DNA from 3 places in the Peribacillus sp. TH16 genome. Region 1 is predicted to be linked to each of the others. Evidence: riboswitches for the same ligand, from Rfam matches in the RefSeq annotation. Region 1 holds a riboswitch; each other region holds the start of a gene.

The links. A riboswitch is a leader RNA that binds a small molecule or an ion and turns the genes downstream of it on or off. The one in region 1 is predicted to bind S-adenosylmethionine.
Region 2: it holds a riboswitch for S-adenosylmethionine, as region 1 does, so the genes downstream of both, JFV29_RS25835 (O-acetylhomoserine aminocarboxypropyltransferase/cysteine synthase family protein) here and JFV29_RS29775 (methionine ABC transporter ATP-binding protein) in region 1, are expected to answer to the same signal.
Region 3: it holds a riboswitch for S-adenosylmethionine, as region 1 does, so the genes downstream of both, JFV29_RS01445 (Na+/H+ antiporter NhaC family protein) here and JFV29_RS29775 (methionine ABC transporter ATP-binding protein) in region 1, are expected to answer to the same signal.

Annotation. Positions count from the first base shown of each region.
Region 1 covers NZ_JAEKEM010000011.1:229,592-240,146, forward strand. Annotated here, with positions in the region: gene JFV29_RS29745 (GntP family permease) at 1-55, shown strand, start outside; gene gnd (decarboxylating NADP(+)-dependent phosphogluconate dehydrogenase) at 133-1,536, shown strand; gene JFV29_RS29755 (hypothetical protein) at 2,042-2,209, opposite strand; gene JFV29_RS29760 (hypothetical protein) at 2,413-2,592, opposite strand; gene JFV29_RS29765 (hypothetical protein) at 2,862-3,572, shown strand; gene JFV29_RS29770 (hypothetical protein) at 4,232-4,483, shown strand; SAM riboswitch class I at 6,430-6,541, shown strand; gene JFV29_RS29775 (methionine ABC transporter ATP-binding protein) at 6,903-7,925, shown strand; gene JFV29_RS29780 (methionine ABC transporter permease) at 7,939-8,589, shown strand; gene JFV29_RS29785 (MetQ/NlpA family ABC transporter substrate-binding protein) at 8,611-9,483, shown strand; gene JFV29_RS29790 (M20 family metallopeptidase) at 9,564-10,555, shown strand, end outside.
Region 2 covers NZ_JAEKEM010000009.1:2,426,672-2,437,226, reverse strand. Annotated here, with positions in the region: gene JFV29_RS25885 (hypothetical protein) at 1-117, opposite strand, end outside; gene JFV29_RS25880 (proline dehydrogenase family protein) at 274-1,191, shown strand; gene JFV29_RS25875 (YuzL family protein) at 1,241-1,372, opposite strand; gene JFV29_RS25870 (3-hydroxyacyl-CoA dehydrogenase/enoyl-CoA hydratase family protein) at 1,584-3,968, shown strand; gene JFV29_RS25865 (acetyl-CoA C-acetyltransferase) at 4,048-5,226, shown strand; gene JFV29_RS25860 (acyl-CoA dehydrogenase family protein) at 5,309-7,096, shown strand; gene JFV29_RS25855 (arsenate reductase family protein) at 7,238-7,594, shown strand; gene gcvH (glycine cleavage system protein GcvH) at 7,690-8,070, shown strand; gene JFV29_RS25845 (toprim domain-containing protein) at 8,161-8,526, shown strand; gene JFV29_RS25840 (thioredoxin family protein) at 8,530-8,838, shown strand; SAM riboswitch class I at 9,000-9,105, shown strand; gene JFV29_RS25835 (O-acetylhomoserine aminocarboxypropyltransferase/cysteine synthase family protein) at 9,209-10,519, shown strand.
Region 3 covers NZ_JAEKEM010000002.1:288,270-298,824, forward strand. Annotated here, with positions in the region: gene JFV29_RS01420 (YozQ family protein) at 1-160, opposite strand, end outside; gene JFV29_RS01425 (polysaccharide deacetylase family protein) at 594-1,328, opposite strand; gene JFV29_RS01430 (TerC family protein) at 1,816-2,553, opposite strand; gene JFV29_RS01435 (hypothetical protein) at 3,109-3,507, shown strand; gene JFV29_RS01440 (alanine/glycine:cation symporter family protein) at 3,682-5,127, opposite strand; gene JFV29_RS01445 (Na+/H+ antiporter NhaC family protein) at 5,551-6,861, opposite strand; SAM riboswitch class I at 7,091-7,196, opposite strand; gene JFV29_RS01450 (SOS response-associated peptidase) at 7,525-8,196, opposite strand; gene JFV29_RS01455 (hypothetical protein) at 8,258-8,413, opposite strand; gene JFV29_RS01460 (amino acid ABC transporter ATP-binding protein) at 8,855-9,610, opposite strand; gene JFV29_RS01465 (amino acid ABC transporter permease) at 9,633-10,346, opposite strand; gene JFV29_RS01470 (amino acid ABC transporter permease) at 10,358-10,555, opposite strand, start outside.

The sequences.
Region 1 (10,555 bases):
GATTATTTCAGTAGCTGGATTAGGATTTATTCTATTACTAAGCTTATTTGTATAGGCCTTTCCCGGCAGTAAATCCCCCACTTATGTAGGGATTTACTGCCTATTATTCTTACATAAAAGGAGCAGAATTAAATGTTCAATAAAATTGGTGTCATAGGTTTAGGGGTAATGGGCAGTAATATAGCTTTAAATATGGCTAGTAAAGGGGAACAAGTAGCTGTCTATAACTACACAAGAGATTTAACGGATCAGCTTGTTGCTAAATTGGACAGTCAGTCGCTCCATTCGTATTACGAAATCCAGGACTTTGTTCAGTCACTAGAAACTCCAAGAAAGATTTTTCTAATGGTGACGGCGGGTAAGCCGATCGACTCGGTGATCAATTCATTACTTCCTCATCTTGAATCAGGCGATATTATCATGGACGGCGGTAACTCCCATTACGAAGATACTGAACGCAGATATGATGAATTGAAATCTAAAGGAATCAGTTATTTAGGAATTGGTATTTCTGGTGGAGAAGTAGGGGCGTTAAAAGGACCTTCAATCATGCCAGGTGGAGATAAAGACGCCTATGAAAAAGTAGCTCCGATTCTGACAAAAATCGCAGCCAAAGTATATGATAACCCTTGCTGTACCTATATCGGTCCAAAAGGAGCAGGTCATTTTGTAAAAATGGTACATAACGGGATTGAGTATGCAGATATGCAATTAATCGCCGAAGCCTATACGTTTTTAAGAGAAAAGTTGCATTTAGAAGTTAATGAGATTGCTGACATCTTTGAAACATGGAATCAAGGCGAACTGAAAAGTTATTTAATCGAAATTACAGCCGGGATTTTAAGGAAAAAAGATGAAGTAACGGGCTTACCCTTGATCGATGTGATTCTTGATAAAGCAGGACAAAAAGGCACAGGTAAATGGACCAGCATGCAAGCTATTAATAACGGAATACCAGCATCAATTATTACAGAGTCTTTGTTTGCTCGTTACATTTCCGCTTTAAAAGAGGAACGGATTAATGCAGAAAATATTCTAACAGGCCCTGAGAACGTTCAGCAAAAATTAGATGAAAATGAGTGGATTGACTATATTAGACAAGCATTATATATGGGAAAAGTTTGTGCGTATGCGCAAGGTTTTACTCAATATAAAATGACTTCTGAACTTTACGGTTGGGATTTGCCTTTAAAGGATATTGCGCTGATTTTCCGCGGAGGTTGTATCATTCGTGCAGAATTTTTAAACGTCATTAGCGAAGCCTATCAAGAGCAGCCGAATCTGGCTAATTTATTAATCTCACCATATTTTGCTGAAAAGGTTACAGATTACCAGGTAGGATTGCGAAAGGTTGTCTGTGAAGGAATAAATTCTGGTATATCGTTTCCATGTTTAAGTGCTTCACTTACTTATTACGATAGTTATCGAACAGGCATCTCAAATGCAAACCTTTTGCAAGCACAACGTGATTATTTTGGTGCACATACCTATGAACGACGTGATTTAGCAGGAGTCTTTCACACAAACTGGCAGTGATAGAAAGTGACAAAAGAAACAGTCATTTTTCAATAACCGTTCATGAATTTGAGATGAAGAAATTTGATAAACTCTTAAAAAATCAGTAAAAAAGTATAATGATTTCTTAATTAATTTAAGCAGAAATATACATAGCCAATTCAATGACTTTGTATATTTCTGCTTTTCTTTACAACATAAAAACCTAATTTACTTATGATACGGTTCACCGAGCTTAATATTATACTTATCAATAAAACACAATCCAATCTTTTATCAACAATCTGGCCCTTAACATAAAGGGGTTCTGCCGACAAAAAGCGGATAATATACGTTAAGACAATTTAAAAGCCTGTTTTTTTATCGGCTATAAATGACTTTACTTCCTTCAAATCAAGATCAGTAACTTCTCCATTCCCTATAACATGATCAAACCCACAAGCTGAAACATTCAACCCAAGTAATAAAACAAGACACCCATTAAGAACCCTTTGAAAGCTCTTTTATTAATCTCCTCTTAGTTTTATTATAATAATATTGCACCTTTCACAGTTTTGCTGGGAGATTCAAATTCATAGACATAAAAAATCAAATCTTCTGTTCCTTCTAAAATGCCATCTTTTTCTTTAAACTCATTTATGTGTTTCTTTAATAATGCAGCTTGAATTCGATTTAAGGACTTTTTAATTTTCATGATAATCTCCTTCCGGTATAATGAATTAGGTTTATTTAAAAAATATGTACTCTCTTTTAATAGGGTTGGGCTTTTTTCGAATTTTTCATATAGTAATTTATAAAAAATTAATTTAAAATGCTCACCTGACATTGAAATATCATGACATTAAGTGAAGTTGTTTATGATGTAATCATTGCTTAAATCCCTTGAAATATAGGGATTTAACGAGGATTTAGAAATGGATGCTCACCTAACATGTAAATATTTTTATAGTGAAGGTCTTCCATCAGTTTATTGAACTGCTGGGAGGCCTTTTCTTTCATGTAGTCAGTCGTATGAGCATAGAAGTTCATCGGTGTTTGAATATCTGTATGTCCTAATCGTTGTTGAATTTCTATCAACCCCACCCATGCTTGGCACGGGGCAAGGCGCCAAGACCGACCAGATGTAACACAAACAATGGATAAGGATGGATAGGAGATAGCGGCGGCTATGCAAGAGAAGGAAGGTAAGCCAATAGAGAATCTAAAACGTATATGGAAGTAGAAGAAAGGAAAAGGAAATTTTATCGGTATCCCTAATAATTTCTGGATAGTCTACACTTATCTAGACAGAAAATTTAAGGTCAGGTAGACTACAGATACAACTAGTTATAGAAAAGAGGTCCGATATGCGACGTGATATTCAACTGAATGAACGAGCTTTCTCTTCCAAGGAAGTGGCAGAAGAAGTGGGGATTGCAACTCCCACTGTTCGAAAGTATGGTCAAATCTTAGAGCGGAATGGATATGAGTTTTTGAAAGATGGAGATCGACGTATCTTTGTTCAATCTGACATCGGAGCGCTTATAGCGCTACGCGATACGGACAAGCCCCTAGACGATACAGCTAAAGACCTTGTATATCAACAAAAAGAAAGATTAGAAGGATCCTATGAAACAGAGGTAGCGATACCCGATACATATGAAGAAAATTTACCCCAGGACCCCAATCAATTAAAAGAGGTCTTAATGTTTTTAGTCAATGAACTCGCAGCCACACGTGAAATGAATGTCCAACTGACAAACGATATGTCAGAGCTTAAAACAAAGGTTTCCCGGCTCCAGCAAGATCATCATGTTATAAGTTCTAGTATTGGAAATTCAGCGCAAAGAACTAATGCTAAAATTGAACAATTAACTGAACAACAAAATAACCATTACGAAACATTGCTACAACAAGAAAAACAAAAAAGTGAACTCTTACAAAAAGAAATACAAAATATGCGGGTCGAACAGAAAAAAGAATGGACTTCCCAAAATGAGTTTAATAAACGTTTAGAAATAGCGATACAAAAACGTTCAGAAAAATGGTGGGGGCTTTTCTCCATATTCAGAAAATAAGGCGACCGTTAAGTTTTTTTGCCCAACTGTGTAATGATTCTTGGAAGCAAATTAGATGTAGAAACATTTGATAAATCTTTTTTAAATATATAATGATGGATAAAAGCATTGAGATGCCAATCCACAAAACTTTAATAAAAACATAGAGCCATATGATTCGCGTAGCTGAAACACAGAATTTAAGAAAGAGTATTTTAACTTTACAGGATTTGGTACCTGCTATGTAAGAGCTCGGCGATACCAATGTATTGACGTTCTAAAGGCAAACGAAGGCTCAATTGAAATTCATTGGAGATTTGTTTAAGCGATATGCAACTAAAACAAAATACACAAGCAAGCAAAAAAGGCATGCTTGATAAAAAGGGAGTTGAGGAGGTTGAAAACTTGCATTCAAAAACAAGAGTCCTCCTTAATAGTTGCTCCAGACAGGGGTTGACCGTCTCCTTTTTGTATGTTTCGTATCGCTGGGCGATATAACATGCAAATAAATTCAAAACCTATAGGTTTAATAGAAAAGCTGGGTTAGATTTACAAACATGATATACATCCGAATGAACGAGTATTCGCTTCTAAGGCAGTGGCAGAAGAAGTGGGGATGCAACACCCACTGTTCAAAAGTATGGTCAAAACTTAGAACGAAACGGATATGAGTTTGTAAGATGGTGATTCCTATCTTTATTCACTCCGACATCGAAGCGCTCATAGCGTTACGCGATACGGACAAGTCCCTATACGATATAGCTAAAGACCTTGTGTATCAACAAAAAGATAGATTAGAAGAAACTAATGAAACAGAGATAGCGATACCTGATAAATTTGACAATTCAATCCATAATCCCGAACAATTAAAAGAGATTTTAATTGTTTTAATCAATGAACTCGCAGCTACGCGTGAAATGAATGGCCACTGACAAACGATATGCCTCAGCTTAAAACAACAGTTTCCCAGCCCCAGCAAGATCCATGTCCTTAATAATGTTCCTCAAGAAAGGGGCTGATCGGTTCTTTTGTGTGTTTCGTATCGCGGGGCGATATAACATGCAAATAAATCTACAGAACCTTCATCTTTAATAGAAAGAGGGAGCCGATATGCGACAGGATATACATCCGAATGAATGAGCATCCTCTTCCAAGGAAGTGGCAGAAGAAGTGGAGATACAAAATCCACTGTTTGAAAGTATGTTTAAAACTTAGAGCGATATGGATAGGAGCTGTTAAAAGATAGCGATTGGCATATCTTCGTTCAATCCGATATCGAAACGCTTATAGCGTTACGCGATACGGGCAATCCCCTAGACGATAGAGAGAAGAACCCTTGTATCAAGAAAAAGAAAGATTGGTAGGAACCAATGAAACAGAAATAGCGATACCCGATACATATGACAATTTATTTAACCCATGTTCCCATTCAATTAAAAGAGATCTTAATGTTATTAACCAATGAACTCGCGCTCCGCGTGAAATGATCATCTAACTGACAAACGATATGTCATAGCTTAAAACTGAACAACAAAGAACCCATTACGAAACATTACTGTAATAAGAAAAAGGTTTAATTACCTTTTTTTTAGTCTCCTTTACGATATTCAGGTGTTAATTTGCGTTAATAACTATTTAAACCTAAGGCAATCAAATCAAAAGTAGAAATTCCTTTGTTCCAACTATTCGGAATCACCATTTTCAAATTTCAACAATTTCCCGAGAAATATCTACAAATTCTGAGTAGATATCGACAAAATTAGAAGCTTTAAAAGAGATAACGATACCCGATATATATGACAATTTATTTAACCCATGTTCCCATTCAATTAAAAGAGATCTTAATTTTTAACCAATGAACTCGCAGCTCCGCGTGAAATGAACATCTAACTGACAAACGATATGTCATAGTTAAAACTGAACAACAAAGAACCCATTACGAAACATTACTGCAATAAGAAAAAGGTTTTATTACCTTTTTTTTAGTCTCCTTTACGATATTAAGATGTTAATTTGCGTTAATAACTATTTAAACCTAAGGCAAGCAAATCAAAAGTAGAGATTCCTTTGTTCCAACTATTCGGAATCACCAAATTCAAATTTCAACAATTTCCCGAGAAATATCTACAAATTCTGAGTAGATATCGACAAAATTAGAAGCTTCTAAATAGCGATTTGTTTTTGCTGATAAGTAGACATACTATAGAAATCAAACTCTACCGAGTGTTTTTTAATTAAAAGAAATAAACTCTTCTAAGGAAAGAGCTTTTATAATAGTGCTAAAGATGAAAAAACACATGTGTAATCTTCCTTCGCTGTAATAATAAATAACTTTTATTATTACAGATATGAGGGCAAAGGGTCCTCACACATTTAAAACAGATGCAAAAAAGTTTATAACCGCATATATATGGTACTATTTATTATTGTTTTTTCTTTTTTGATACTAAACGTACCGAAAGTTTGCTATCAAAAAATGGTCAAAAACTCAAAAATAAACGTAAACCCCAATCAAAAGATTATAAGAGTGGGGGGCGCAGGGAGCTCCCCGCATGGATAAGGCAGACCGTGAGTAGCAACCTGAATAGTGAGTTTGCCAAAGGTTTGCCGTTATTTCATCAAGATACAGAGCTTTCCTTATGAGGAAGGAAGTCCTGATCCTGACTGACTTCGTAATGTTTTCGTTTTTTTGTAATAGAGTCTATGCCTAGGTTACCCGTATACATGGTATGCAGGGCAAAATCTGACCTGTCTTAAGGTATAGTTAAATGAACGATTAAAAATTATACTGTAAAAATATTTTAGATTATTCAAAATAGAGTTGACATTAGTAAAATTTGAATATATAGTGAGGAACATAATTAAATAAATACGTTATTTCTTATCAAGAGATGTGGAGGGACTTGGCCCTATGATACCTCGGCAGCGGGTTTTTACTTTTGTAAAAATACTGTGCTAATTCCAACGGACGAAAGTTTGAAAGATAAGAAGGAGCTTTTCTTAGATAATTAAATTAAGAGTTTACTCTTTTTTATTTCTAAAAGAGGCCTCTTCTGTCTGATGACGGAAGAGGCCTCTTTTGTTTATTCAGAATGTATATGGTTATTTGGAGAATTGGTGTAATTATTCGTAAGTTTTGCGCACTAATCGTGAATTATAAGCAATTACTCGTGAGTTTGACAGATTAACTCGTGAGTTTCGCGCAATTACTCGTGAGTTTCACACATTTACTCGTGAATTGTGAGCAATTACTCGTGAGTTTCGAAAATTTAACCCTATCATTATGAAACTTTGCAAAGCTCTTCTCTGGATAATGAATTCGTACAAATAAACAGCGTGGGGGGAGACAGAATGATTGAATTTCAAAATGTTAAAAAGGTATATAAAACAAAGAAACAGACTGTTGAAGCTTTGAAAGGAATTAATTTGACAGTTGAAAAAGGCGATATTTTTGGTGTTGTCGGTTATAGTGGAGCCGGAAAAAGTACGTTGATTCGGTTAGTCAATCTACTCGAACACCCTTCAGATGGACAGGTTATTGTTGGGGGGAAGGATTTAACCAAATTGAACCCGAAGGAATTACGGGCAGAAAAGAAAAAAATTGGCATGATTTTTCAACATTTTAACTTACTTAACTCAAAGACAGTTTTTGATAATATTGCCATGCCGCTAGTTTTATCGGGAACCCCTAGTAAAGAAATCAAAGAGCGGGTAGGCGAGTTGTTAGAGTTCGTTGGCTTATCAAGTAAAGCAAGGAGTTATCCGGAACAATTGTCTGGCGGTCAAAAGCAACGAATAGGGATTGCTAGAGCGTTGGCTACCAACCCATCGATTCTTTTGTGTGATGAAGCGACGTCAGCATTGGATCCACAAACAACTAGTGCTGTACTGCAGCTCTTAAAAAAAATTAATAAAGAATACAATATTACCATTTTGCTAATCACTCATGAAATGTCTGTAATTAGGGAAATTTGCAATAAGGTTGCGGTCATGGAAGGCGGACGCGTGGTTGAACAAGGTTCGGTTTTCGAAGTTTTTGCGAAGCCCCAAACAGGTATCGCAAAAAACTTTGTACGAACTGTTATTCACGACGAGATCCCACAAAGTTTCCTGAAAAATACCGGATCATATATTCCGATTATTTGGAAAATTAACTTTATTGGTACTACATCAGGCAATCCTTTACTTTCAACCATCTCGAAAAAATATGATGTTCATTTAAGTGTTTTATCAGCTAATATTTCTGAAATTCAAGAAACACCTTTTGGAAATTTAATTATTGAAGTGACAGGGAACAAAAAAGAGGTGGACAAGGCTTATCAATATATTAAAGATGAGGGGATTCTCGTCCAGGAGGTGCAGATAAATGGGTAATACGCTTTGGGGAATGGAAATAACGGCAGACCAGCTGTCGACAGCTTTCGGTGACACACTTTATATGGTAGCCATCTCATTGATATTTTCCGGGCTGATTGGACTTCCGCTAGGAATCTTACTTGTCATTACAAGAAAGGGTCACATCCTGGAGAATAAATGGATCTTTAATGTATTGAACCCGGTCATCAATATATTGCGGTCGGTTCCTTTCATCATCTTGCTTGTAGCACTTATTCCGTTTACCAGAATGATTGTCGGCAGTGCGATCGGAACGAATGCGGCCATTGTTCCGCTAATCTTTTACGCGGCTCCTTATATTGCCCGGCTTGTGGAGAACTCCCTGTTGGAAGTGGACAAAGGGATCATCGAGGCAGCTCAGGCGATGGGGGCGACGACATGGCAAATCATTTATCGCTTTTTGATTCCCGAGGGACTTAGTTCGTTGATCCTTACATTTACAACAGCGACAATTGGCCTTGTTGGATCTACGGCCATGGCAGGTGCTGTCGGTGCAGGTGGGGTAGGAGATTTAGCCTTAGCTTACGGTTATCAAAGGTTCGATACGATGACGATGGTCGTCACAGTAGCGGCGCTCGTGATCATCGTTCAATTATTGCAATCCACCGGGAATTTTGTTTCAAGAAAAATCAGAAGAAGATAAAAATAACAGGAGGTAGGAGAAATGAAGAAAATCTTATTAACGATCATGGTATTGGCATTGGCCATTGTGGCTGCAGCATGCGGGAACGAAGAGGGTGCATCAGGCGGTTCGGATGATGTGAAAACAGTGAAAGTCGGTGTCAGCAGCGGGGATACGAGAACATGGGAATACATTGTTGACTTAGCGAAAAAGGATGGGCTGAATATCGAACTTGTTACTTTTAATGATTATATCCAACCGAACCTTGCGTTAAGTGAAGGAGAAATTGATGCGAATTCATTCCAAACAGTTGCCTACTTCGATGAATTTGTTAACGATCAAAATTTGAAATTAGAGGCCATCGGATCAACTGTTATTGCACCTATGGGCCTTTATTCGAAAAAACACAAAGATCTCAAAGATCTTCCAGATGGCGCTACGATAGCCGTTCCGAATGAAGCAACAAACTTTGGCCGTGCATTACTCCTTCTTCAAGAAGCTGGATTGATTACATTGAAAGAGGAATTCAATGGATCGGGATCATTGGAAATCATTAAGGAAAATCCGAAAAAATTGAAAATCAAACCTGTTGCTGCCGGCAATACGCCGCGTCTATTGGATGATGCCGATGCTTCAGCCATTAATAATAACTTTGCCGTTGAAGCAGGCCTTACTTTAAAAGAGGCATTATTCCATGAAAGTAAAACGGCGAAACCATATATTAATATCATTGCGGTTAAAAAGGGAAATGCCGACCGTCCTGAGCTACAAAAATTAGTGGAGCTTTATCAATCGAAAGAAGTGGAAGCGTTCATTGAAAAAACGTTTAAAGGAAACACCATTCCTGCATATGTTTCTGTAGACGAATTAGTGAATTACCAAGATGCTTGGACAAAACCAGCCAATGAAAAATGATGAATAGAACAAAGTGAAGGAATGCCGGATGGATTCAAGGTGCCTGTCCGGCTTTTTAAACCAAAAGGGGAGTTAAGAATATGGCGAGAGAATTATTGCAGAAGCAGCATCAGCAGATCATTGAAGATCACATCGACCTTCATTCCGAATTATATATTGAAACGAGTCAAGCCATCCATGCAAACCCCGAAATTGGGAATCAAGAGTTCTTTGCTTCGAAAACGTTGACCAAATTACTTCAAGATGCAGGATTTGAAGTAACCCGTGATATAGCTGGGCATGAAACTGGCTTCATCGCCAAAAAGGCCTCCTCAAAGAAAGGCCCCAAAATTGCCTTTTTAGCTGAGTATGATGCATTGCCAGGTCTAGGACATGCTTGCGGCCATAATATCATTGGCACTACGAGTGTCGCAGCAGGAATTTCACTATCTCAAGTACTAGAGGAAACAGGCGGAGAGGTGATTGTTTTCGGAACACCTGCTGAAGAGGGAGGGCCAAATGGAAGTGCAAAAGGCAGCTTTGCGAAGCACGGTTTGTTTGATGAGGTAGATGCAGCCATCATTATCCATCCAGCTGGTCAAACTGGTGTAACAAGTCCATTTTTGGCTGTAGATCCACTTGATTTTCATTTTTACGGAAAATCAGCACATGCAGCTGCTGCGCCTGAGCAAGGTGTAAATGCTCTTGACGGGGTTATTCAGCTATTTAATGGCATTAGTGCTTTACGTCAGCAACTCCCATCTGAGGTCAAAATCCACGGAATAATAACCAATGGTGGAGAAGCACCTAACATCATTCCTGAATATGCTTCTGCCCGATTTTACATTAGAGCAACAACATGGAAGCTATGCCAGGATGTATCGCGTAAAATACGTGATGTTGCTGAAGGGGCTGCACTTGCCACAGGAAGCACAGTTAAAGTCGAACGTTTCCAAAATGAAGTGCTTGATTTTGTCATAAATCCAGTTCTTGATGAACTGTTAAAGGAAGAACTGACTCAATTAGGAGAAACGGTAGCTCCTAGAAAAGATAGTGGTTTTGGTTCGACTGATGCGGGGAACGTAAGCCATAT
Region 2 (10,555 bases), on a different contig from region 1:
GTTCCATGCAAGCATATCAGATAAGTATAAACTGTCTTTTACAGAAACCATTTCCGGCGGTTGTTTCATGAAGCCGGTGGACTGTTGTTGGCTGTTAAATGAATTTTGTTGTTCCATCAGTCTACCTCCTTAAGTGTTATCTAAACGACTTTAATTTTCCCATTAACAATTTTTTTATTCTTGATGTTTGGATATCTGGAATTTGAATTAAATGGTAAAATATTCTTATGAAATACATCTATTTTCCGAAGAAAAGATACGGAGGGAATGCAGATGGAACAAATATTAAGAAATCTATTTCTTTTTCTATCAAAGAACAAAAATATGACAAAGGCAGCGAAAAAATATGGATTGCGGTTTGGGGCATCCCGCTTTGTGGCTGGAGAATCGTTGGATATGGCAGCTGCAGCTATCGCAGATTTAAACCGAAAAGGGCTGTCTGTAACCATCGATTATTTAGGTGAATTCATTGATAATGAACAAGAAGCAAATGAGATGGCAGATCAGTGTATAAAGGCCATTCGAATGATTTCCAGAAAAAATCTGGATTCACAGTTATCTTTGAAATTGACGTCGATGGGCATGGATATATCAGAACAAGTCGTAATGAATAATATGAGAAGAATATTAGAAGAAGCCAAAACCCATAGGGTGTTCGTAACACTTGATATGGAAGATTTTCCGCGCTGTCAGCCAACTTTGGATGTATTCAAAAACTTAAAGGCTGAATATAATGAACTGGGGACGGTCATACAAGCTTATCTTTATCGGACAGAGAAAGACATTGAGGAGTTGAATGCATACAACCCGAATCTACGACTTGTTAAAGGAGCTTACAAAGAGCCTCGGGAAATAGCTTTTCCAGAGAAAATTGATGTCGATGGTAATTTTAAAAAGATCATTAAGAAGCATCTGCTGAATGGAAATTACACAGCTGTTGCCACCCATGACGATAAAATTATTGATTATACGAAGAGCTTAGTCAAAGAGCAAGGGATCTCTCTTGATCAATTTGAATTTCAAATGTTATTCGGCATACGTAATGAAAAGCAGCTTGAACTCGTAAAAGAAGGATATAAGGTAAGAGTGTATGTTCCATATGGTACGGATTGGTACGGATATTTCATGCGCCGCCTTGCAGAGAGGCCGGCCAATATTGCTTTCGTTTTAAAGGGACTATTTAAAAAATAGCTAAATCGAGAGCCGGCCCGGATAAGGGACGGCTGCTCTAATAACGACTTTATTTTTTGTACTGATTGTTCTGGCTGTTTACTTTATTTATCCCTTGCTGACGCTCACGACCAGGGCCGGCATTGCCTTTAACGCTTGCGGCACTCACAGCTCTATTAGAAGGATTATTTTTACGCTTCATTGTATAAGTCACCTCCTGGTCGTTATTGTCTACTAAAAGGAGGAGAATTAATCAAAGGTAATATGATAAAAAAATTTATTTTTTTCCAGTTTTATCATTGCGGAATTTCCAATTATATTCTATATTAGTAATAAGAAAAAATATTCAAAATTTTTTTGAAATAAAAATGAATGAGCATTCATTCAATATATTGTGTAAGGGGGATATAAACTTGGTTCGACAAATACGAAAGGCTGCTGTTCTAGGGTCAGGAGTTATGGGATCAGGGATTGCTGCACACCTTGCTAACATCGGCATTCCGACTTTATTATTGGACATTGTACCTCGTGAACTCACAGAGGATGAAAAGAAAAAAGGTCTTACATTAGAAAATAAACAAGTACGTAACCGCATCAGCCAAACTGCGATTACTAAACTTTTAAAGCAAAAACCAGCTCCGCTTTCAGCTAAAGGAAATCTTGCGTTAATTGAAGCCGGGAACCTGGAAGATGATATAAGTCGTTTAAAAGACGTCGATTGGGTTATTGAAGTAGTCGTTGAGAGACTTGAAGTGAAGCAAAGTGTATTTGCCCAGGTTGATCAACATCGTAAACCTGGAAGCATCATTTCTTCCAATACATCTGGAATTTCAATTGAAGCTATGGCAGAGGGCCGCTCAGAGGATTTCCAAAAGCACTTCTTAGGAACTCACTTTTTCAATCCGCCGCGCTATCTTAAATTGTTAGAAATCATTCCCACTAAAGAAACATCTCCAGAAGTGCTCGAGTACATGAAACAATTCGGCGAAGATGTACTGGGTAAAGGTGTTGTCGAAGCAAAGGATACACCAAACTTTATTGCAAACCGCATCGGTACTTATGGTTTGCTAGTTACCCTTCGTGAAATGCAAAAAGGCGGATACAGCGTTGGTGAAGTGGACTCGGTAACTGGTCCATTAATCGGAAGAGCGACAAGCGCGACATTCCGGACGCTTGATGTAGTTGGATTGGATACTTTTGCACATGTTGCTAAAAATGTATATGACCAGGTGGAAGGGGAAGAAAAAGCAGTTTTCCAAATACCGGGTTTCATGAATAGGATGCTTGAAAACGGCTGGCTTGGAAGCAAGTCCGGACAAGGATTTTTTGTGAAAAAGGGTAAGGAGATCTTTGAGCTGAATCCTGAAACTCTTGAATATGAAGCCCGTAAAAAATTAAAGACTCCTTCTATTGAAATGGCTAAACAGGCCAAGGGTCTAGCCAACAAAATGAAAGCGCTTGTTTATAGCGATGACCGTGCTGGTGAATTACTTTGGAATGTGTTAAATCCAGCTCTTGTGTATTCTGCACAACTGCTTGGGAATATTGCCGATGATATTGTGGCAATCGATCAAGCAATGAAATGGGGCTTCGGCTGGTCTATGGGACCTTTCGAAACGTGGGATGCGATTGGTGTTGAAAAATCAGTAGCACGTTTAGAACAAGAAGGAGTTACTGTTCCTCAATGGGTGAAGGATATGCTGGAAAAAGGTATCACTTCTTTTTACAAAGAAGAAAATGGCATAGTTTTCTACTATGATAATGGAGAATATAAAGAACTTCTTGAAAACCCTAAGGTGATTAACCTTAAAGCAATCAAGAAGCAAAAAGGCGTAATCAAGAAAAACAGCGGTGCAAGTCTGATTGATATTGGTGATGGAGTGGCTCTTCTTGAATTCACTTCACCAAATAATGCAATAGGTCTTGATATCATGCAAATGATCAATGCCGCAGTCGATGAAGCAGAAGCTAATTATAAAGGTCTGGTGATCGGAAACCAAGGCAAAAACTTCTGTGTAGGTGCTAATATTGCCATGATGTTGATGGAAGCACAAGATGACAATATTTTGGAATTGGATATGGTTATCAGCCAATTCCAAAAGGCAATGCTTAAGATTAAGTACAGTGCTGTACCTGTTGTTGTAGCGCCATTTAATATGACACTTGGCGGCGGTGCGGAAGTATCTCTTCCTGCTGCACGTATCCAAGCAACGACAGAAACATATATGGGTCTTGTAGAAGCTGGTGTTGGATTGATTCCAGGCGGTGGCGGAACAAAAGAACTTTATGTAAAAACGCTGAAGAATATGCCAAAGGGCGTCGCCTTTGATTTGCAGAAAGTGGCTAATCAAGTATTTGAAACAGTCGCGATGGCAAAAGTTTCGACTTCTGCTGAAGAAGCACGCGGGAATAACTTCCTTAATTCTTCTGATGGAATAAGTGTGAACGCAGATCATCAATTATATGATGCGAAGCAGGCAGTCATCTCCATGTATAACCAAGGGTATACAGCTCCAGTTCGTACAAAAATTCCTGTGGTCGGTGAAACAGGTTATGCCACACTTCTTTTAGGGGCAGAATCCATGCGCCTTTCCGGCTTCCTATCTGATCATGACCTTGTCATAGCTAAAGAGCTTGCATACGTCCTGGCCGGAGGAAAACTTCCATACGGTACAGAAGTAGATGAGCAGTATATCTTGAACCTAGAGAAACAAGCTTTCCTAAAACTAATTTCTACTCCGAAATCTCAGCAAAGAATGCAGCATATGCTTGCAAAAGGGAAACCACTTCGAAACTAATGGATAAGTGAAAATACGGTTAGATTGCAAATGAAGGTTAATAGATTGATAGCTTAAAAATGAAGTAAGGGGGATCCTCATGAAAGAAGCGGTAATAGTAGCTGGAGCAAGGACTCCGGTAGGAAGAGCAAAAAAGGGTTCTCTTGCTAACGTTCGACCAGATGATTTAGGGGCTCTTGTTGTAAAAGAAACGTTAAAGCGTGCTGGAAATTATGAAGGTTCTATTGATGATTTAATTATCGGTTGCGCAATGCCTGAGGCGGAGCAAGGGCTGAATATGGCGAGAAATATTGGTGCGTTAGCAGGATTGTCTTACACAGTACCAGCTATAACAATTAATCGTTACTGTTCAAGCGGATTACAAAGTATTGCTTATGGAGCGGAAAGAATCATGCTCGGCCAAAGTGATACGGTCATTGCAGGTGGAGCAGAGTCCATGAGTCTTTTGCCAATGATGGGACATGTAACCCGTCCGAACGCACAACTTGCGGAAACAGCACCAGAATACTATATGGGGATGGGTCACACAGCTGAAGCCGTTGCAAAAAAATACGGTATTTCGCGTGAAGAACAGGATGCATTTGCTGTGCGCAGTCATCAAAGGGCTGCTAAGGCCATTGCTGAAGGAAAGTTTTCAGATGAAATCGTTCCGGTTGATGTAACCATTCGCTCAGTAGGTCCGGATCTTAAATTACAGGAAAAGTCATTCCAGTTTGCACAAGATGAAGGCGTTCGTGAAGGCACAACATTTGAAGTGCTTAAGAAATTAAGACCAGCATTCTCTGTGACAGGATCCGTTACAGCAGGAAATTCATCACAAACGAGTGATGGAGCTGCTGCAGTTATGGTCATGGATGGAGAAAAAGCTTCTTCAATAGGGATGAAGCCACTTGGTAAGTTCCGTTCCTTTGCCGTAGCAGGGGTACCACCGGAAATTATGGGAATTGGTCCGATCGCTGCGATTCCAAAAGCTTTGAAACTAGCAGGTCTTGAGCTTTCTGATATTGGTTTATTTGAATTGAATGAAGCCTTTGCTTCTCAATCCATTCAAATCATTCGTGAGCTGGGATTGAATGAAGAGATTGTCAATGTCAATGGTGGAGCTATTGCCCTAGGCCATCCACTAGGATGTTCCGGTACTAAATTAACATTAAGCCTACTTCATGAAATGAAGCGCAGAAACCAACAATTCGGAGTCGTTACAATGTGTATCGGTGGCGGTATGGGTGCTGCTGGAGTATTTGAATTATTAGCGTAATTCCATCTCGATCGAAAGTTTATCAACAATTCCGGCGGGCTTAAGATAATTAATCATCATTAATCATTTAGGAGGAAATAACATGTCCAAACAAACAACAGATAACCTCATAAAAGGCGGCGCCTTTTTAGTAGAAGATATTACGTATAATCAAGTGTTTACACCAGAAGATTATTCTGATGAGCATAAAATGATTGCCAAAACTTCTGAAGATTTCGTAGTGAATGAAGTTCTTCCGCAAGTTGAGCATTTAGAGAATCATGAATTCGACCGTTCTGTAAAATTACTGAAGCATGCAGGGGATATCGGTTTACTTGGTGCTGACGTTCCTGAAGAATATAACGGGCTTGGTCTTGATAAAATTAGCTCGGCAATAATTACAGAAAAAATGGCGCTTGCAGGTGGGTTCGGAATCACTCACGGTGCACACGTAGGGATTGGATCTTTGCCAATCGTATTATTTGGAAATGAAGAACAAAAGAAAAAATACCTTCCATTGCTAGCAACGGGCGAAAAAATTGCTGCTTATGCTTTAACTGAACCTAGCTCAGGATCTGATGCATTGGGTGCAAAAACGACAGCGAAATTAAATGCAGAAGGTACTCACTACGTTTTAAACGGTGAAAAACAATGGATTACCAATGCAGGTTTTGCGGATGTGTTCTGTGTATATGCTAAAATCGACGGCGAACAATTCTCTGCCTTTATTGTAGAGCGTGAATATCAAGGTGTATCTACGGGCGCTGAAGAAAAGAAAATGGGTATAAAAAGCTCATCTACACGTACTTTAATCCTGGAAGACGTACATGTTCCAGTTGAAAACCTTCTTGGCGTAGCTGGAAAAGGGCATGTTATTGCTTTCAATATCTTGAATATTGGCCGATATAAATTGGGTGTTGGCGCAGTCGGCGGATCTAAACGCGCTCTTGAAATTACTGCTGCTTATACAAATCAACGTCAGCAGTTCAAAACGAAAATTTCTGACTTTAACCTGACGAAAGAAAAACTTGCAACGATGGCTTCTAAAATTTATGCAGCAGAAAGCTCTGTATACCGTACCGTCGGTCTTTATGATCAAAGACAAAGCAAGCTGACTGATGAGCAAGTGAAAGATGGAAAATCAATGGCAGCAGCGATCGCTGAATATGCAATTGAGTGTTCTTTGAATAAATTCTTCGCTTCTGAAGTATTGGATTACGTAACAGATGAAGGCGTACAGCTTCATGGTGGTTATGGTTTCATGCAGGAATATGAAATTGAAAAAGCGTACCGTGACTCTCGTATTAACCGGATTTTCGAAGGCACAAATGAAATCAACCGTTTGCTTGTTCCGGGAACATTCCTGAAAAAAGCACTTAAAGGAGAACTTCCTCTTCTACAAAAAGCACAGGGACTGCAAGAGGAATTAATGATGATGATGCCTGAAGAGCCTAGCGATGAGCCATTGGCACAAGAAAAAATGCTGGTTAGAAATGCTAAGAAAATCGGTATTTTGGCAGCAGGTCTTGCAGCACAGAAATACGGCAAGAAACTTGATCAAGAACAAGAAATCTTATCTAACATTGCTGATATCGCATCCCTTGCATACGCTGCTGAATCTGTGGTTTTACGTACAGAAAAAGCAATTGCGACTACAGGTTTAGAAAAGAATAAACAAAAGGTATTGTACACTGAAATTTTCGTTCAAGAAGCGTTCAATGAAATAGAACAGCATGCAAAAGAAACGTTAATTGCCGTTGAAACAGGCGATACTCTTCGCATTATGCTTTCTTCACTTCGCAAGTTGACTAGACACAACCCAATCAATGTCATTGCGAAAAAACGCGAAGCTTCTGTTAAGGTAATCGAAACTGAAAAATACGCACTATAATCAAATTTCACACGTAATAAAGGGAATTCCCGTAATCGGGTATTCCCTTTATTACGTGTGAAATTTTCACGATGGAAAGACAAGGAGAATTCGTTGTATTGCACAGAAAAAACGGGTATTCTATTGATAGGTGGTGAAACAATGGGCTTAACATTATATTGGTACCCAAAATGCGGCACATGCCGTAATGCGAAGAAGTGGCTGGATAGTCATGAACTGCAATATGAAGCGATTCATATAGTAGAAAATCCGCCTTCTCGAACAGAAATCGAACAACTATATAATACCAGCGGATTAGAGCTGAAGAAGTTTTTTAATACTAGTGGGCAAAAATACCGGGAGCTGGGTTTAAAGGACAAACTGAAAGAAGCTTCTGAAGCAGAAATGCTAGATATATTGTCTACTGATGGTATGCTTCTTAAAAGGCCGATTGTTACGGACGGCACAAAAGTGACAGTTGGTTTCAAAGAAGAACAATTCGAACAGACTTGGAACTAAAATAATACGAAATATTTGGTTAATTCCTTACTTTTAAAAAAATCTACCTTATAATGTAATAGATAAAATAAGATGTACTATGGAGGGAATTAATGATGACAACACCAAAAGAACTTCGTTACACAAAGGAACATGAATGGGTCAAAACAGAAGATGGAACAGTACGCATCGGAATTACAGCATTTGCTCAGTCCGAACTTGGGGACATCGTTTTTGTTGAGCTTCCAGAGATTGGCGCTGAATTGAAATCGAACGAGCCATTTGGCAGTGTTGAATCTGTTAAAACTGTATCTGAGCTGTATGCTCCTATCAGTGGTAAAGTTGTTGAAGTAAATGAAGAGTTGAATGACAATCCTGAATTCGTAAATGAATCTCCTTTTGAAAAAGCATGGATGATCGTGATTGAACCATCAAATATCAGTGACGTTGAAAACCTGATGAGCGCTGAAGAATATGATAGCCTGATAAACGGTTAAAATGAAGGAGAGAGGGTCTAAATAGGCCTGCTCTCTTTTTCACTTTATAAAAAGGCAGCATGCACACAATTCGTGAGATGGAGTGATGACATGGAGTGGGGCGAATTTGATAAAGTTATCATTGTAGAAGGCAGTTCCGATAGAAGAAAAGTTGCCTCCGTTTTGAATGAAGATGTGGAAATAAGATGTACAAATGGGACCATTTCATTAACTAAGCTGGATGAGTTAGTAGATGAAATGATGGACCGTGATGTTTATCTCCTTTTTGACGCAGATGATTCAGGAGAAAAGCTACGGAAGCAATTCCGAAGGGAAATGCCAGAAGCAAGCCACTTGTATATCAATAAAATGTACAAAGAAGTGGAAAGTGCCCCCGAACATCATATCGCTACAGTGCTCCTATCTGCCAATATGAATGTGAAAATGAAATTTTTAAGTCAAAGGGTGAACGACTAATTGATGCAAGAATTGAAAGAAGAAGATTGTAGGCTTGCTGTTGAAGAAGGGGAAACCTTTTGCTTATATTTATATACACCTTTGTGTGGGACCTGTCAGGTGGCTTCTAGGATGCTTACGATATCATTGGAGCTTTTTCCAGACTTGAAGGCAGGAAAGATGAATATGAACTATGTCCAAACAATCGCCGAATCATATGAAATTGAGAGTGTACCTTGTTTATTACTATTTAAAGAAGGGCAGCTGCGGAAAAAAATTTATGCCTTTCAGTCTGTTCCTTATTTGTACGGAGTGCTTAAGGAAATAAGCTAAAAAGCCAATCCAATATGGGTTGGCTTTTTAGCTGTAGAAAAGTAGTGAATAAACGATATAGTTGATGGGGAATTGAAATAAGAATATTCAAATAATTGATTGACTGGATAATTCTAAAGTGCTATATTTTGAATTAAGAAAGTAACTGCTAAATTTAATAGTTCTTATCAAGAGTGGCGGAGGGATTGGCCCGACGAAGCCCGGCAACCGGTATAAATTTATATACGGTGCTAATTCCAACAGAGTATTGGCTCTGGAAGATGAGGAGAGTATATAAGCCTCTTCTTATGAAGTGGTTTTTTTGCTTGTTAAAAGAGGAAGGCCTGATTCTTAAATCCAACTAAATCCATAGAAAAAGGGGAGAAATCTTATGGCAGAGAAAAAGTTGCGTTTCGAAACATTGAGTGTTCACGGGGGTCTGCAAGTAGATGAAACGGGTGCACGTGCAGTGCCTATTTATCAAAGCAATGCATACTTGTTCAAAGATACTGACCATGCAGCAAATTTATTTGGCTTAAAGGAAAATGGCTATATTTATACACGACTTCATAATCCTACGGTCAGTGTTTTCGAAGAAAGAATGGCCTTGTTGGAAGGTGGTATCGGCGGACTGGCAACCGCAAGTGGGATGGCTGCCATTACACTGTCAATCCTAAATATTGCTGGTGCAGGAGATGAAATAGTGTCCGCTTCTACATTATATGGCGGTACGTATAATCTTTTTGAAAATACTCTTCCTAAATATGGGATAAAAGTGAAGTTCGTCTCTCCTGATGACCCTGAAAATTTCAAAAAAGCCATCACGCCTAGAACGAAGGCTATATTTGCGGAAACAATTGGAAATCCAAGTCTAAGGATTCTTGATATTGAGGCTGTAGCGGACATTGCTCACAATGCGGGCATACCACTCATTATCGATAATACCTTTGCTACCCCATACCTTTGCCGGCCAATTGATTTTGGAGCGGATATTGTCATCCACTCTGCTACAAAATGGCTCTTGGGAAATGGAACCACCTTAGGAGGCATCATCGTGGATGGGGGCAAATTCGACTGGAACTCACCAAACTACCCTGGCTTTACGGAACCGGATCCAAGCTACGATGGGATTGTATACTCTGAAGCAGTCGGCCCTGCTGCCTTTATCACAAAAGCTCGTGTGCAATTACTTCGTGATTTAGGGCCGACGTTAAGTGCTCAAAGCGCGTTCCAGTTTACGCTGGGGCTAGAAACGTTGCATGTGAGAATGAAAGAGCATCTTTCGAATACTAAGTCTGTTATTCAATATTTGGAAAATCATCCTGCTGTGAACTGGGTTTCGCACCCTAGTAATGGAAGTCACCCTGATAAAGCGCTGGCGGATAAATATTTGCCTAAGGGAGCAGGATCTGTTGTGACTTTTGGAATTCAAGGTGGACGCGAAGCTGGAGCAAAACTTATCAATTCGGTAGAGTTATGGTCGCATGTAGCCAACGTAGGGGATGCTAAAAGTTTAATTATCCACCCTGCTAGTACGACCCATCAACAATTAAATGATGTAGGTTTAGCAAAAGCGGGTGTAAGTGCTGATCAAGTGCGCATATCGATTGGTATTGAAAACATAGAGGATTTAATAGAAGATTTAGAGCAGGCAATTGAAAAAGCGACGAATATTGTCTCCTTAACTTCTAAAACTGTTTAATAAAAAAGACCTGTTCATTCTTTCCTAGAAATATTA
Region 3 (10,555 bases), on a different contig from region 1:
CAACTACAGATTGCATTTCACCTTCCGTATAGGTATCCGAAACTTGCTCGTGGGTTTTAGCAAGCCCAGAGGACAATGTATCCTTTCGTTTATAATCACTGACGTCATAAATTCTTCCAGCTATATCTAAAGAATCCTTTTTTGATTCCTTGCTATCCATAGAATTCACTCCTTATTTCGAATTATTTTTATCTTGCCTATTTTATTAAAACATGGAAACTTGGTTTCATTTGTCATCTCATATAGATTGACAACATGAAGTAATAACAATGGTATTTTGCGTAAAAAATAATCCAATATTCAATAAAGATAAAAAAATGATTTATCACTGATTTAACAACCAGAGGGTTCAATCTTATTTGAATGGGAAACATGGAGGTATTACAGTATCCATATATTCCTATCCATTTTTATGAACTCCGTTTAATGTTATTTTTTCAAAAAAGCGCCCAATTGAAGTTGAAGAATGAGGTTAATTTCATCCTCCTTTTTTATTTGAAATTTTCCTTGTTTCTGATCCATTAGCTTATAAGCACTATTACTTTTCCCTTAGGTCCAATAGAAAAAGCGATTACTTGGAATAGGAACCACCTTCATTCTCTGTCAACAATCTTTGCAAAGTCGTCAAGGCTAGTTGAATATTTGATATAGATTCGAGGTAAAAGATAGAGTTCGTCTTTAATGCCCTTCTCAGAAAATGGTTCAGGAGTTGTCGTAAGTCCAAACAAATAATATTTCTTCGTTTCTGCTACGACTTTGTCATTGAAATTCCCGTATGGATACGCAAGTGCATAAACTGGTTTGCCCGTTATTTTTTGAATTTTATCTTTGGACCCTTTCATTTCATATTCATAATTTTTAATTTTCGTCAAGTCAGGATGTGTAGCAGTATGAGACTGAATTGAGATCATACCCGAATCAGCCATCGTTTTCAAATCCGATTTCGATAATCGGTTTGAGCGACCAATAAAGTCAGATATAACAAACATGGTACCAGATGGTTTAAAACGTTCGTTTTTCAATTTTTGAAAGATAGCAAATGCATTCAGGTTGTTTTTGTATCCGTCATCAAAGGTAATGAAAATGGGTTTGTTTACTTTATTAATGTCTTGCCATCGATCAAAAGTTAATAATGTGTAGCCATGGTCTCGTAAATAAATCATTTGTTTCTCGAAATTCTTTGGGGTTACATATAACTCCATAGAACCGTGTCCATTAAACTCGTCAATCGAATGATAAATTAAAATAGGTACTTTTCGTTGAGCAATAACTTGTGATGGAAAAATTAAGATAAGAAGACATAGGAAAAACATTGCTATCTTTTTCATAAAACTCCTCGCTTTGTATCCTTTTTATATCTTTTCAATTTATTGTTCCTCAAAAGCATAGTTCTATTATGATTTCTCTCATATTTCATTCTATCTTCCATTTTGATCAATGGTGACTTTGATATTCCCAAATGAAAAGTAATTCCCTAAAACACTAAGGAATCGGCTTTTTTATAAGTCCTCCTTCACCAATAACCCTGTTTGCTTAATAAGAATTTCTGTTATTCTTCATCATCAATTTCTTCTTCAGAGTTTAGAAAGAAGATATGCAACTTCTAGATGAACTTTTCCTTCCACCACTCACCTCCCCCTTTAGTATGCAAGAACAAAAGGTTGCCGCAGCAACCTCCCTTATTAAAGTAAAGCACCCCTTAGTTGAACAAAACTTTTCGTTTAATTATCAAATAACTCAAAATTAGTAAACGGAATGAACGTTTGTCAATTTTAAAATCGTTATTTTTTTACAGACAAATATATTTATTTTGCTTCACTGTTTTTCTGTTTTTCCTTTAGATAAAAACCATCCACCTAATGCAATAAGCAGCATTACTGACCAAAAGATTGTATTCCAAATAGGTCCTTCAACAAACTCGTGAGGAATAATGTGCAAGGCTGGATGCGCAAGAGTATGCATTAATAACTTAACCCCAACCCAACCAACGAGTAACATTGCTGCAGTTTCAAGACTAGGGCGTTCTGTCAATATCTTAACGAAGTAACCTGCTGCAAACCTAATAACAATTAAACCAGCAATTGCTCCTAATAAAATTACTATAAATTGTGCGCCATCCATCCCCCCAATTTCCCCCATTGGTGTATCTGGCAGGGCAATGACAAGAGCTACCGCTGCTAAAATAGAATCAACAGCGAAGGCGATATCAGCTAATGCAATTTGCACAATAGTCATACGATAGCTTTTCCCTTTTTTCTCTTTTTCTCCGTGGTCCTTTTTTAGTAAATGTTTTAATGAGATAAAAATTAAATAAGCAGCCCCAATTGCTTGAACTTGCCAAACGTGGAAAAGGTACGAAATAATAAAGATTGCACCAATCCTAAATATAAAAGCTAATAGCAACCCAATATTAATCGCTTTTTTTTGCAGTTCTTCTGGTAAATGTTTTGACATAATAGCTAAAACTAAAGCATTATCTGCAGATAATAAACCTTCTAAAAAAATCAAAATAATTAATACCCAGCCATACTCTAATAATAAAGAAAGTTCCATATTATCCCCCTATAAATTATCACTTCATAAGCCAGTATAAGTATGCTACATGAGTTTAATAACGTTTTGTATTATCGGTATTATATTTCACCCAGCCCATATTAAAGAAAGTTTGCCTTTTTCTTATTCCAATATTGTCTCAACGTATCCACTTCCTTATTCAACTCTTCTGCCCCGATAGTGGAATAAGAAAGGACATATGCTTTTTATATGCTGATATCCTCCCACCTATAAACGAATAATTTAAGTTATCATCTGCAATGTTAGTTATCATGCTATCCACTATTTTAGCTCCCATTGCCTCATAGAAGTGGCAAGAACTATTTTTCTCTAACCCTTTAACACTAGCCGAATTGAAGTCTAAACTCTTAAATTCAGGAAGGAGTTTTTTTAATAATTTTTTTCTATCTCTAAACCTTGAAGTTCGTTTAAAATATATATAGAAGTTACGTCCTATGTCAAAATTCAGTTTGACAGGTTAATTCTTATTTCACTAAAGAAGTATTGAGTTGAAGAAGGCGATTTAATTAAAATAACGAAAATGATGTATTAGAGGTGATTAAATTTAACAAAGTTTTTGTCTTAGATGGTGAAAATTTTTCGGACTTTAATGGACTCTGTAACGAGTTTTCGAATGTAGTTCTCTCTGGAAAATACAAGTGGAATGGAAGTCTCGATGCATTTAATGATATTTTATTTGGTGGTTTCGGTGATATAGAAGTTGAAGAAGAATATACAATTTTTTGGAGAAATTCTGTCAAATCTAAAATCGATTTGGGGTACGGAGAAACAATAACCATACTGAATGAGATGTTGAAAAATTGCCATCCAAGTAATGAAGAAAAAGTAATTAAAGAAATAAGGGATGCAAAAATGAACATTGGTTCAACTATATTTAATTGGGTAGAAGAAATTATCCTTGATAGTAAAAATATAACGTTGATTTTGGAGTAATCCTTAATCAAGTAAAGGGTAGCGTTAGTTGAATTAATAAGGGAACTTAATATGTATCAAGAGTTCCCTTTCTTAATGTATACATATCAACATTTAGATTTAACATCGCCTATACAAAAAAAGCTTATAGACTTGTCCCTAAAAAAAGGGACTTTGTCTACAAGCTGAAATGCCTTAATTTATCTTTAACTTTCGATTGCTCTTACTCTCATCCACATTATCGGATGGATCACCCCAACATTCCACATTCTTCAAACCTTTAATATTGTTTACATGGAAAACTGGGTTTTTTCCACTCTTCTTTTGTTTTTGATAATCGGCTAGTGCAGCAAATGCAATTTTTCCAAGTAAGGCTATGGCGATTAAGTTGATAATGGCCATTAACCCCATCAGCAAGTCAGCTAGACCCCATACAAACTTGAGTGAAGCAAGCGAACCGAAAATCACCATCCCTACGACTGCGATACGATATAAGTTTAGCCAAACTTTATTTTCATTAATAAAGCCAATGTTCGACTCTCCATAATAGTAGTTACCAACTATGGAACTAAAGGCGAATAACAGTACGATAATGGCAAGGAAAATGCCAGCCCAAGATCCTAATGCCGTACCAAGTGCATTTTGGGTAAGGACTATACCATCTGTTTCCTTCGATGTATACAGGCCTGAGAACAAAATGATGAAGGCGGTCGAACTACAAATGACAAGCGTATCCACAAATACACCAAGAGACTGAATGAGCCCTTGTTTTACGGGATGACTGACATCTGCTGTCGCACCTGCATTAGGGGCACTACCCATCCCGGCTTCATTAGAAAATAGACCTCTCTTGATTCCTTGCATCATGGCAGCGCCTAGTGCTCCGCCAGCAACTTCCCTTAATCCATCAAAAGCACTTTCAAAGATTAAAACAAAAACACCAGGTAACTCGGTAATATTCATGATAATGATAATCAATGCTACTATCACATATGCTCCTGCCATAATCGGTACGATGACTTCAGATACTTTTGCAATCATTTTAATGCCTCCAAAAATGATGACAGCCGTAACAAGAGCAAGGATGATTGCCGTAACCCACTTATCGATCCCAAACGATTCATTGAACGCACTTGTGATCGTGTTGGCTTGTACAGAGTTGAAAGCAAGCCCAAATGTAAGCGAAATCAATACAGCGAACGTGATACCCATCCAACGGGCATTCAATGCTTTTTCCATATAATAAGCAGGGCCACCTCGGAATGTATCGCCATCCTTGACCTTATAAATTTGTGCAAGTGTACTTTCAATGAAGGCAGAGGCAGACCCGATAAGTGCTATTAACCACATCCAGAAAACGGCTCCTGGACCACCCATTGTGATGGCTATGGCAACACCTGCAAGGTTACCTGTTCCAACCCGTGAAGCAGTACTGATGCAAAAAGCCTGAAACGATGTCACACCTTTTTTATCCGCTGTGGCACCTTCTCCCAAAAGCCTGAACATTTCCCCTACCATTCTGAATTGGACAAACTTCGTACGAACGGAAAAATAAAGACCCAATCCAATCAGCATAATAATCAGTATTTTTGACCACAGTAAATCATTTGTTCCACTAATAAAACTTCCTAACATCTCCATTAAAAACAAACCACCTCTAATTATTAACTTATATATGATAGCAATTGACAACCATTGTTTATTTCCCCATTCTCTCGGTAAGATAAACGATAGAAGTCCATAGTAAAAAAGGGAGATTCAAGAATGAATCCCCAATACAATAATCTATTATATCCTACCATTCAATTTATTTCATTCATAAATTTGAGGAATGAATCGGGAAACTCCCATCGAGAATAAGAATGATATAATATTCTGTATCATTTCTAAATATAAATAATTATTCTCCCACGCTTTCTGATATTTTCAATTGAACCCTTATAAGATCAAAATTGTAAAGTGTTCCATGAATAAAAGCTAAATATATATTTATTAAAATGGACGCATATAAAAAAACACCCTAGATCTAAAGATTCAGGGTGTTTTTCTGTTTAATTCACTTTTTCAAGAAGTATATTTCTTCTCTTCGCTCCCTGAAAATCGCGGAAAACCAATCAAAATGGCTATGACTCCACAAATCCCAATTAATACTGGGTAAAAAGAATAGGGTAAAATACTTACAGGTGAAATTTGTGCTACCCCCGCCGCAACAAGCAGTTGTGCCCCGTATGGAATTAACCCTTGAATACAACAAGCAAAAACGTCAAGCAAACTCGCCGATTTACGGGGATCGATGCCATACTTTTCCGCAATATTTTTGGCTAGCGGACCGGCAATGATAATAGAAATCGTGTTATTTGCCGTAGATAGATTTGTCAAACCGACTAGACCGGCAATGCTGAATTCAGCACCTTTTCTTGATTTGCTATTACGGGTCACGACGTGGAGAAGATAATCGATGCCGCCGTTATGTTTGATGACTGACACCATACCAGCAATTAAAATGGCAAGAAAAGAGATCTCATACATTCCCGCCATTCCATCCCCCATTTTTTGAATGACGCCCATCAGTTGATAACTACCATCCGCTAACCCGATAATTCCGGCAAACACAATACCGATGGAGAGGACAAGGAACACATTGACTCCAGCTAATGCAGTGATCAAAACGCAAATATAAGGTAGAATCTTCACCCAATTATAGGAATGTTGAGAGATAGCTGCTTGTTCACCCATTGTTAAAAAGCCAAGGATGACACATGTGATGATGGCCGCAGGTAAAACAATGAAAAAATTCACTTTAAACTTATCCTTCATTTTCGTTCCCTGCGTTCGAACAGCTGCAATTGTCGTATCTGAAATGAAAGATAGGTTGTCACCAAACATCGCACCACCGATAACGGCGGCCATTGAAAGGGCAAGCGAAATATCGGTTTGTTCACTAATTCCTACACCTATAGGTGCTAGCGCTACGATTGTTCCCATGCTTGTCCCCATAGATAGAGAAATAAAACAAGCGATAATGAAAATACCTACCATTAATAGATTTTGCGGAAAAACCGATAACGCAAGATTCACCGTTGATTCTACCGCACCCATTCCATTCGCCACTTCTGAAAAAGCACCGGCCAAAAGGAAAATGATAACCATTAACATAATATTGGAGTCCCCGGCACCTTTACAAAAGATTTCAACTTTTTGATTGAAAGACTCTTTTCGATTCATTGCCAATGCAGCCGCTGATGCAATCGCAATCGCCACAATCACCGGAAATGAATAAAAATCTCTTGTAATAACCCCGGAACCTATAAATAAAATTAAAAAAACGACAAATGGGACTAAAGCCCAAGGATTCCCTTTATTGTTTGTACTCATGATGAACACCTCTTTTTATTTTTCCCATGACAAATATGTCATAGCCCTTATTCATTGAACTAATTCGGTAAAAAATTCTAGTAAGATCCAACATTTCTTTCATATTATTGTAAGCATGACTCCAAAAGCATAATAGCCAATACGAAGCTAAAGCTAAACCATCGAACGTGAAAAAAGACCTCTTCTATTAAACAATAAGAAGAGGTCTTTTAATCTATAAAAAACACCCTCCTCATCTTTCAGACGTATTCGCCTGCTGGATTTGGCACAGCACTCCTATTAAGTCTGCTGCCGAGACATCTTCGGGCCAGTCCCTCCGTCTCTCTTGATAAGAAGATCCAAATTACGTAATGATATTATCAAATGTTCCGATGTCTACGAGTAAAGAATCAGGCAGGTTAACAAGTGCACTGCATTGTTCGATTGCTAAGTTGTCTTTTTGCAGTCCTAGCTTTTCATCCATTCACTCTAGGAAAGTAACATCGATACCCGCATCGAAAAGCAAATATAAGAGTACAGTATTTTATGTATTTCCGCAAGGTGTAGCCTAAAGTATTTTATAAAGAGGTTTTTTTCAAATGAGTAAAGAGGAACTTATGAATGAAGATAAAGTACTTCACCTTTAATTGAAAAGAGAAAAACAAAAAGAGGTCCTAGGACCTCTCAGCAAATTTGGTGTATTAACTTAGGTGAATTATTTTTAGGTGAGTTCACATCATTCGATACCTCAAAAGCTTCCATCTGTTCAGTATCAAATGATTTTAAGTATTGCTGTAGATATGCAGTATCATTAATTGAAGGATCCAGCCAAGTCTTTTCATCTTCAGGTTTAAGTAAAACTGGCATGCGATCATGAATACTAGTCATTAGCTCATTCGGAGTAGTTGTAATAACTGAGCAGGAATATATCGTGATACCTTCAGGTGATTTCCATGATTCCCAGAGACCAGCCATTCCAAATGGGGCATTACTCTTAAGTTTTATTCGCATGGGTATTTTACGTTCTGGTGTCTTCTTCCACTCATAAAAAGAGTCGGCAAGTATCAAACACCGTTTCTTCTTATACGAATTCTTAAAACTTGTTTTCTCAGCAATGGTCTCCGCTCGGGCATTAATCATCTTGTAGCCCATTTTCTCATCTTTTGCCCAGTAAGGTATGAGTCCCCAACGAAGATATCCAAGTCGATTCATAGATCCGTCATTAATAACGGATAAGACAGAGTGAGAAGGTGCTATGTTGTAGCTGAATTGGTACTCGGCATTAAATGGCGCTTGAATATCAAACCTGTCAATTATTTCTTCAATGTCTGTGAAAAGGGTGAAACGCCCGCACATAATATCGCCTACTGTTTTAAGATTTATTATGATTGTAACAAATGGAGAGTTCAGTAACAAATTAGCGTTCTAAAATCCTAATGTCAGTAAAAGGTTGATTAAATAATTCGCTAGTAATCAATAGTGTGCCAAGGACTTCTCTTTCATCTTCAGCTTTAATAATTTCTGACAGAATTACTGTGCTGCCATTCTTAACTGTAACATTATATTCATTCAAAGTTTCACCCCCTGATATGACTTGATAATTGTTATTATAAACCAAAAACACACTTATAAAAACTAAAGAGCACCGTCATCAATTAACTAAACGCAAGGAGAAAAGCATTGAAAACATACGTTCAATTATGCAATTTTTTTAATCTAGTGATCAAGTGAAGAGTTAATTTCATCTCGTAGGATCACTAGTTATTTACACGAAATTCCCAAGCAGGTTTTCATAGGTAATTCGTTTTTTGACTACTTCATATAGGCTACACTGAAGCCCATAATTTCATTGATTATTACTGAAAAGAATGATTTTTTATTTCAACACAAGTATGGATTACCATGCGTTTGTTTTAATTACTTATATGTATAGAGTGATCGCTATTAATCTATCGCTCTGGATCAGCTTCAAAAATTCACCCTTTTCTTATTAACTCTTAATTTCATTTGAAAATTAAATGTAAAAAATATAATCCTCCGGTAAGACTCTTTTTAAGAACTTCTTTGTTCTTTCTTCTTTTGGTTTCACAAAAATATCTTTAGGTGATCCTTCTTCTACTACGACACCAGCATCCATAAATATTACTCTGTTTGCTACATCCTTTGCAAAAGACATTTCATGCGTGACCACTAACATGGTTGTTCCTTCTTTTGCTATTTGCTTCATTACTGTTAAAACTTCACCGACAAGTTCAGGATCAAGTGCAGAAGTTGGTTCGTCAAATAGAATAATGTCAGGATTTAAAGCTACTGCTCTCGCAATGCCAACCCTTTGTTGCTGACCACCTGATAGTTCAATAGGGTAAGCATTGTATTTTTCTGACAGACCTACTTTATCTAATGCTTTTTTACCAATCTCATTTGCTTCGGCTTTCGCAATCTTCCTTCCAATAACAAGACCTTCTGTCACATTTTCTAATGCCGTTTTATTATTAAACAGATTATAATTTTGAAATACAAAAGCGATCTTTTGCCTAATTCCATGAATCGCCTTTTTTGATGCTGTTTTAAGATTTACATCAATATCCCCAAAAATTGCATGTCCTTGATCTGCTTTTTCAAGAAAGTTAATGCATCGAAGTAATGTTGTCTTTCCTGAACCGCTTGGGCCCAGAATTACTACCACGTCACCCTTTTCTATTTTTAAATCTACACCTTTTAAAATCTCATTTTCTCCAAATGATTTATGGATATTTGTAATTTCTAACATCATGTCCACCTCCTGCTTCATTTCAAATACCTACTGCTCTATACCTACTTAAACGTTTTTCATACAGCTTAAATAAATACTCTACTAAACTACATAAAATCAGGTATACAAGAAAGATATCAATATAAGCCTCAACATAATTGTAGCCTACATTGGCAGCTACCTTGGCTCTTAGAGTAATTTCTTGCAATGACAATGCATATCCGAGAGATGTTGCTTTAATTAGATTGACTGTTGCTGTACAAATATTTGGTAATGCTACAACTAATGTCTGTGGAATAATAATTCTTCTAAATGCTTGGGCATTTGTTAATCCGACTGAATAAGCAGCTTCTAGTTGTCCCTTACTCACTGTGCTTATTGCTGAACGAAACACTTCTATTAGAATAGCTGTCGTATTCAATGAAAAAACAATGAATGCGTACCAAATCGGATTTACATCGTATACATTCATTTCGATGTTATACTTATCAAATATCGAAGCTAGCAATAAGGGTACACTGCTATAAATAATAAAAATTTGAATTATGACAGGAGTTCCTCTTACAAAGGAAACATATATCTGTGCTACACGATTTAAAACTGGAATTTGATTTATTCTTGTTAAAGCAAGCAAAAATCCTAACGGAAGCGCAACAAGTAAAGCTACAATTGTAATGAATAACGCCGTGGGCACCCCTGATAATGCTACAAAAAAGGTTTCCACTAAAAATTTATAATCCAATCCTTCTGACACTCTGTCACCCCCTATGTAGTTGTTATCACTTGTTTTCCTTTACTAAATACCTTCTCTAATTTTAAGAATAGTTGTTCAATAGCAATTGATAATATCCAGTAAATAACAGCTAAAGCAAGATAAATTTCTAATGCATGAGTATTATAATTCCCAGCGATTATAAGCTCTGCTTTCCCCATGATATCTATCAATCCGATTGTATATGCTAG